Regions from separate parts of the Pseudophaeobacter sp. TrK17 genome, predicted to be linked through region 1. Evidence: riboswitches for the same ligand, from Rfam matches in the RefSeq annotation. Region 1 holds a riboswitch; each other region holds the start of a gene.

Evidence for each region. Region 1 has a riboswitch for cobalamin ahead of JZI28_RS21315 (DUF1636 family protein). Riboswitches for the same ligand answer to the same signal wherever they lie in the genome.
Region 2: linked by a shared signal. The riboswitch ahead of JZI28_RS09795 (aromatic ring-hydroxylating dioxygenase subunit alpha) and the one ahead of JZI28_RS21315 (DUF1636 family protein) in region 1 are both predicted to bind cobalamin.
Region 3: linked by a shared signal. The riboswitch ahead of JZI28_RS16575 (hypothetical protein) and the one ahead of JZI28_RS21315 (DUF1636 family protein) in region 1 are both predicted to bind cobalamin.

Annotation. Positions count from the first base shown of each region.
Region 1 covers NZ_CP071701.1:119,242-121,435, reverse strand. Annotated here, with positions in the region: gene cobW (cobalamin biosynthesis protein CobW) at 1-464, opposite strand, end outside; gene JZI28_RS21315 (DUF1636 family protein) at 471-881, opposite strand; cobalamin riboswitch at 981-1,220, opposite strand; gene cobO (cob(I)yrinic acid a,c-diamide adenosyltransferase) at 1,271-1,906, shown strand; gene glpD (glycerol-3-phosphate dehydrogenase) at 1,967-2,194, opposite strand, start outside.
Region 2 covers NZ_CP071700.1:2,098,516-2,100,709, forward strand. Annotated here, with positions in the region: gene JZI28_RS09795 (aromatic ring-hydroxylating dioxygenase subunit alpha) at 1-969, opposite strand, end outside; cobalamin riboswitch at 1,079-1,281, opposite strand; one part of gene JZI28_RS09800 (IS3 family transposase) at 1,438-2,194, opposite strand, start outside.
Region 3 covers NZ_CP071700.1:3,501,666-3,503,859, reverse strand. Annotated here, with positions in the region: gene JZI28_RS16580 (protein-tyrosine phosphatase family protein) at 2-547, shown strand; gene JZI28_RS16575 (hypothetical protein) at 591-1,016, opposite strand; cobalamin riboswitch at 1,124-1,355, opposite strand; gene JZI28_RS16570 (SRPBCC family protein) at 1,513-1,980, opposite strand; gene nudC (NAD(+) diphosphatase) at 2,048-2,194, opposite strand, start outside.

The sequences.
Region 1 (2,194 bases):
CGTTGGGCGGCAACGGCGGCCAGGTCGGGAGCAAATTGCCCGGCGGCCACGGCCTCGGCATCGGCCAGGGCAATGACACCATCCACGGTGATCCGCGAGCGGATCGCGGGCCAGTCAAAGGCCTTGAGCAGGGGTTTGGGCAGAGCCAGACCGGAGGTTTCGATCAGGATATGCTCGGGCTGTTCCGGCAGCGCCATCAGGGCCTCGATGGTGGGGATGAAATCATCCGCCACGGTGCAGCAGATGCAGCCATTGGCAAGTTCTACGATGTTGTTTTCCGGGCAGTTTTCATCGGCGCAGGACTTCAGGATGTCGCCATCGACACCGGCGGTGCCAAATTCATTGACCAGAACCGCCAGACGTTTGCCCTGGGGGTTCTGCATCAGGTGGCGGATTAGGGTGGTTTTCCCCGCGCCCAAAAAGCCGGTGATAACGGTGACGGGGATCTTGTTGAGGTCGCTCATGGAGATTTAATCCTTGGAAGGCAGGGTGATCGGAGGGATGCGGGCGATAGATTGTTTGCGGAACACCTGGGGGCGCTCACGCCATGGCACCAGCCCATCTGTCGTAGAGGCATAGGCGGCGGCGCCCGCCAGGATGTCGTCCACATGGGCGTCAGGGTCGAGATCGCCGTAGATGTAGCTCCAGCGGGCTTCTCCGCCAGTCAATACCATGGCGCAGCCGCGTTTGCAGGCCGACAGGCATTCAACACCGCGCACCGTGACACCTGCAGGCAGGCTGGCATCGGACAGGGCGGCCATCAGCAGCGCGCCGGGGCGGGTGGCCTCGGGGTCGACGCCGTCGCGTTTGCAGGTGGTGCAGATGGTCAAAGTAACCTCTGCGGTATCTTCAGTGGCGGGGAGTGCCATATCTTCTGCCATCAGCGCGCGCGTCCTTTGTGTGTGAGGGACCGGGGGCTGGGCCAGTGGAGAGAGGGCAGAGGGTGCACTCCCACAACCAGTCGCGACACACCCCGTCCGCTCGTTGTCTCATCCGTTGGCAGGTCTCCCGGCTTGCGGATTCCAACAGGCCAGGGCCTGTCTGCGGTGCTCTTGCCTTCCCGACGATGTGCAAAACACACGGGCCAGTGGCATCAGAGACCTCTCCGGTCACGGTCGCGGGGGCGGCTGTGCTTGAAAGCCGATACCAAAGCCAGGTATCAGCCTGTCACATTCCCTCTTCGCCTGCAATTTGCAGGAACCAACGAAAACCCCTTGCGCTATCGAGGCCTTCCTTGTCAAGACTTGGGCAAACAGCAGGAGTGAACACCGTGAGTGATACGTCCGAAACCGGCATTTCAGAAGAGGAAGCGGCACGTCACGCGTCCAAGATGGCCAAGAAGAAGGCCGCGCGTGATCGCATGATGAAAACCAAGGATGGGGAAAAGGGGCTGATCATCGTCCACACCGGCCCCGGCAAGGGCAAATCCAGCTCGGGATTCGGCATGATCATGCGCTGTATTGCCCATGGGATGCCCTCGGCTGTGGTGCAGTTCATCAAGGGCGCCTGGCAGACCGGCGAGCGCACATTGATCGAAGAGAATTTTAGCGATCTGTGCCAGTTTTACGCCATGGGTGAGGGCTTTACCTGGGAAACCCAAGACAAGGCGCGTGACATTGCTGCGGCAAAGAAGGGCTGGGAAAAGGCCAAGGAGATGATTCGCGACGAGCGCAATACCATGGTGCTGCTTGATGAGATCAACATCGCCCTGCGCTATGATTATCTGGATCTGGAAGAGGTGCTGGAATTCCTGGTGGAAGAAAAGCCCCCAATGACCCATGTGGTTTTGACCGGGCGTAATGCCAAGGAAGAACTGATCGAGATTGCCGATCTGGTCACCGAAATGGGCCAGATCAAGCACCCGTTCCGCGCTGGTGTTAAGGCGCAAAAAGGCGTGGAATTTTAAGTTCATATCAGCCCAGGGGGTGCTCTGGGCTGATACTGCCAATTGGTGTGGTTGCGGCGCTTAGGTCAGTTTGTTGCGAATGTAGGTGTCCACCGCTGCGCGCTGATCAGGATCCAGGCGCAGGTTCAGCTTGGTGCGGCGCAGCAGGAAATCGTCGCCTGTGCGCACCCATTCGTTTTTGATTACCCAGTCCAGCTCGCGCGCGGTGATGGTTGCGCCAAACTCCTGGCCCAGATCCTGCGCGGTTTTAGCATCGCCCAACACCTCCCAGGCCTCCAGGCCATAGGC
Region 2 (2,194 bases), on a different replicon from region 1:
TACTTCGGTTTCTGTTGGGCTGATTGGGGTGACGCGAAACACCAAAGAGTGGTCCGCAAGGAAATGGTTCCAGGTTGTAGGATAGTGGAATTTCAACAGAGACCCAGCATCGGCAAAGGGCGCACGTCCCAGCCAACGGCGGACCGCGACCTTTCCATCCATGGTATAGCTTTCAGCACCCTCTTTCAGGGGCATCCGCGCCAGTCTGTGCTGTCCGCCCTCATCCAGATGGAAGCGCGACGGCAGCCCTGCGGCCTCGCAGCGGTCAAAATGTGCCTGTAGATGGGCAGGTGTTTCACCCCCCTCGATGCCGGTGACCGCGGGATCATCCGGGAAGCTCCGGCAAAGGGCAGGATGATTGCCGCCACAATGATAGCATTCGCGATTGTTTTCCCAGACCAGTTTCCAATTGCCGTTTTCGACAATAGAGCTTTCGAAAGCGACTTTTGCCTGTCCCAGGTCATGGGGTTCGAGGTAGGGGCGGGCAATCGCTGCAAAGCTTTCAAAATCCGGGGCTTCGTCAGCCAGGCAGATATAGACTAACCCAGCAAGCTCGCGGCAATGCACCGTTTTCAACCCGTGTTGTTTGGGGTCAAAATCCGGCCCCATATCGCGGGCCCAAAGCAGTGAGCCGTCTAGCTCGTAGGTCCACTGGTGATAGGGGCAGACCAGTTTGGGCGCGTTCCCTTTTGCGGCCTTGCAAATGATAGAGCCCCGATGGCGGCAGGTGTTGTGGAAGGCACGGATCTGGTTGTCCGCACCGCGCACAATGATCACACGATATGCCCCTATGGTGTGGGTGACGTAATCGCCAGGTTTCACCAATTCACAGGCCGCAATAGCAAAGAGCCACTCGCGATAGTGGATGGCTTCCAGATCGGCCTGAAAGACCTCAGGGTCGGTGTAAAACGCCTGTTCCAATGCATGTTTTGGGTTTCGACGGGCCAATAGGCTTTGAATGTTATTCACTTCTGGCTCTCCTGCCGCGCCCCGCGGCCTTGTTTGGGCTGATGGCATGAGAGAACAGTCCGGAGGCGCGAGGATCACGTCCGAAAACCGAGCCCCCACCGCCACCCGCGGTTTGACATATCTGCAAGGCTGGTTTCCGGACTTGGAAGAGGTTTGCACCCGGTCACGGCACCTTCCCGGGATCCTCCTCCCAGTGGCGATTGCCGAACCTGATCTTCCTTACCGTTGCGGGGGCAGTGTCGGATTTTCACCGATTTCCCAATTCTCCACCCTCCCGGCAGGGAAGGCAGCACCTTGCAAGAAGAGTTTATTGTGCGGGCGTCGATTTTCTAAGTTGTGAACGACTTCTTTGTGTTCAAAACCGTACTGTTTCCGAGAAAGAACATTCAAGAATTCGAAGAGGAAATGGAGGTGCTGTATCTAAGGCACGGTAATCCCCCCATTTTTAATTGGGTCCAGCCGTAGAATTCACGCAGCCGTTTTCAGTTTCATGGCGGGTGTCATGCCGCCGATGCCCATGTTGGGTCGCTCGTTGTTGTAAGTCCAGAGCCATTGTGTTGCCTGGTCCTGTGCCTCCTCGATGGTTTCGAAGATGTATTGCCCCAGCCATTCGCCACGAACGGTGCGGTTGTAGCGCTCGATATAGGCATTCTGTTGGGGCTTACCGGGCTGGATATATTCGAGCCGCACATTGCGTTTCTCAGCCCATTCCATGAGCTTCCCGCTGACGTATTCTGGGCCGTTGTCCACACGAATAGCTTGGGGCTTTCCGCGCCACTCAATGATCTGGTTCAGCGCACGCACGACACGTTCAGCAGGCAGCGAGAAGTCGACCTCAATAGCCAGTCCTTCGCGATTGAAGTCATCCAAGACGTTTAATGCCCTGATCGACCGGCCATCCGCCAGCTGATCCGCCATGAAGTCCATGGACCAAGTTTCATTTGGTCTTTCAGGCACAGCCAGTGGTTCCGGCTTGTCCCGCTTCAAGCGTTTCTTCGGCTTGATACGCAGGTTCAACGCCAGCTCACAGTAGACCCGGTAGACACGTTTATGGTTCCAGCCATAGCCCTGCACGTTGCGCAGATACAAAAAGCACAGGCCGAAGCCCCAGGTCCGCTTGTTAGCCGTCAAGCGTTCAAGCCAATCTGCGATCTCTTCGTTGTCATCGCTCAGCACAGGGCTGTATCTATAGCAGGTCTCGCTGATCTCGAACGCACGGCAGGCC
Region 3 (2,194 bases), on a different replicon from region 1:
CATGAATGATCACCTTGCTGACCAATCCGTACGATCCCTGACCCTGCATGCCCTGAGTGTCGCGGATGGCATTCTGGCGCTGTGTCCGCTGCCGGGCAGCGGTGGCGACTACAGGGGAGACATGGATCATCTGCATGACTGGCAGCCAGGACTGGTGATCTCGATGACAACCGAAGTCGAACATGTGGGCGCGGGTGCCGCGCCTTTGGGGCAGGATTTTCAGGCCATGGGGTCGCGTTGGATCCACCTGCCCTTGCCGGATTTTTCTGCCCCGACCAAAGCGATGCTGGCGCAATGGCCCGAGGTCAGCACGCTGGCCCTGCAGGCGTTGCGGGGCGGCGGCCGGGTGCTGGTGCATTGCAAGGGCGGCTGCGGGCGCTCCGGCATGGTGGTATTGCGTTTGATGATCGAAGCTGGGGAAGACCCCGACAAGGCGCTGCGCCGACTGCGTGCTGTGCGCGCCTGTGCGGTCGAGACCGAGGAACAGATGACCTGGGCGCTGGCCGCTGCAAAACGCGCCGGGACACGGAAAGCCAGAAACAAATAAGAAGGGCGAGACGCCCTCCTTAATGGCTTCGACGATGCCGGGGCTACAGGGCAGGGTGGACGGTTTGCGCTGTGGTCTGTTGAGGCAGGGGTTTTGGCAGGGCCTCACCCATGGCGCAGGGGGGCTGATGCAGTTTGGTGGTGGAAAATGCCCGGCTGTCTGGTTGGAACAGGGTATCAGCAAACAGATCCAGGGTTGCTGTATCAGCTGCTTCGCTGACGTCACAAAACACCCGAATGCGGTCATGGCTGGCAATGAACCGGGCTGGGCAATGACGGGCGCAGCCATCCAGCAGACTGTCTCCGCAGAGCTCAAATTCGGCGGATGTCACCGGGCGGGCCTTATCCAATGCCCCGGCAAGCGCCGTGAGCATCCGGCTCAGGGCCGGGCAGGGTTTGCCCAGGTGCATACAGATGCTTTGGGAAAAGTGATGTGTTTCTTTGGTCGTTGTCTGGTCCATCGCTGTCATGATGCGCCCTCCGCGCGCTGGCGGGGAAATCAGTGGCGCAGGCATGAGACCGGGCGGGGCGTCGCCCACATTCACCTCATGCACTCGCCCGGACTCCCCGTCCAGTTTCGAGTTACATTGGTGATGGCAGGTCTCCTGACTTGCGGGTCGATACGGTTTCGGTCCTTCCCGGCCGGGATTACATCCCTGTACCAGTGGTTTACCCGAAGCGCTCGCCGCTTACAGTTGCGGGGGCAGTCGCGGAGTTGGCAGGGCTGCAAAAGCCTGGCCGCACCGCGTTCCCTTTTCATTCTGGACGCAAGGTTATGCGTCGCAGAAACCATCTCTTAATCGCTATCGTTGACGGGTATGAGTCGTCAATCAAGAATTGAGAGCTTGGACAGGACGGCTGATATCGGCACACAGAAACCTGCAAGCAGCAGTCCAGCACGCAGAAATCCGCAGGGGCTGGCCTGCTGCTGGTCAGGGGACACTGTCTGGCAGGCTGCAACCGGGATCAGGCGCTGCGGTTTGCCCGGTCTTCGGTCAGGCTGGCAAACTCTGCCACACGTTGCTTGAAACGGGTGTTGATCTTTGAGCGCGCCAGTTTGAGCGATTGCAACAACAGACGCCCGGACAGGGTTTTGGCCTGCAGATTGACCTTCACCGAAAGACGGGTCCGCCGCGGAGAGAGCGCCAGAAGCTCAATCTGGCCCTTGCCTGACAGGCTGGGGCTCTCGCCATCAAACCCAATCAAGGTTGTGGGCTCATAGCTGGAAAGCTTCAGGTGCAATTTACGCGGTTTGCCGCGAAACTCGGTCTGGATATCCCAAGCCATGCCAACCTGAGGGGTCGGATCATCGCTCAGACGCTGTACCTCGATGCCGCGCCGGATTGCCGACCGTTCAAAGCTGGCAAAATCGGAAATTGCTTCAAAGACTTCAGCCAGAGGCGTGTCGACGTCCTCTTTACTCGTTAATTCCATGATATGCCGCCTGACCTGTCGTCAGCCCTTAGAGAGTAGTGTAGGATTTGGTGATAGAATAATCTCCTTAATCCAAGGTGTCCGCAAGCCAGTTTTCCAGAAGAAAATGTGCAATTGCTCCTTTTCGCGCCGGTTTGATGACAGGGTGTTCTCCTGCAAAGACAGTCATCATATCCTGACGACTGACCCAGATTGCATCTTCGATTTCCTTGGG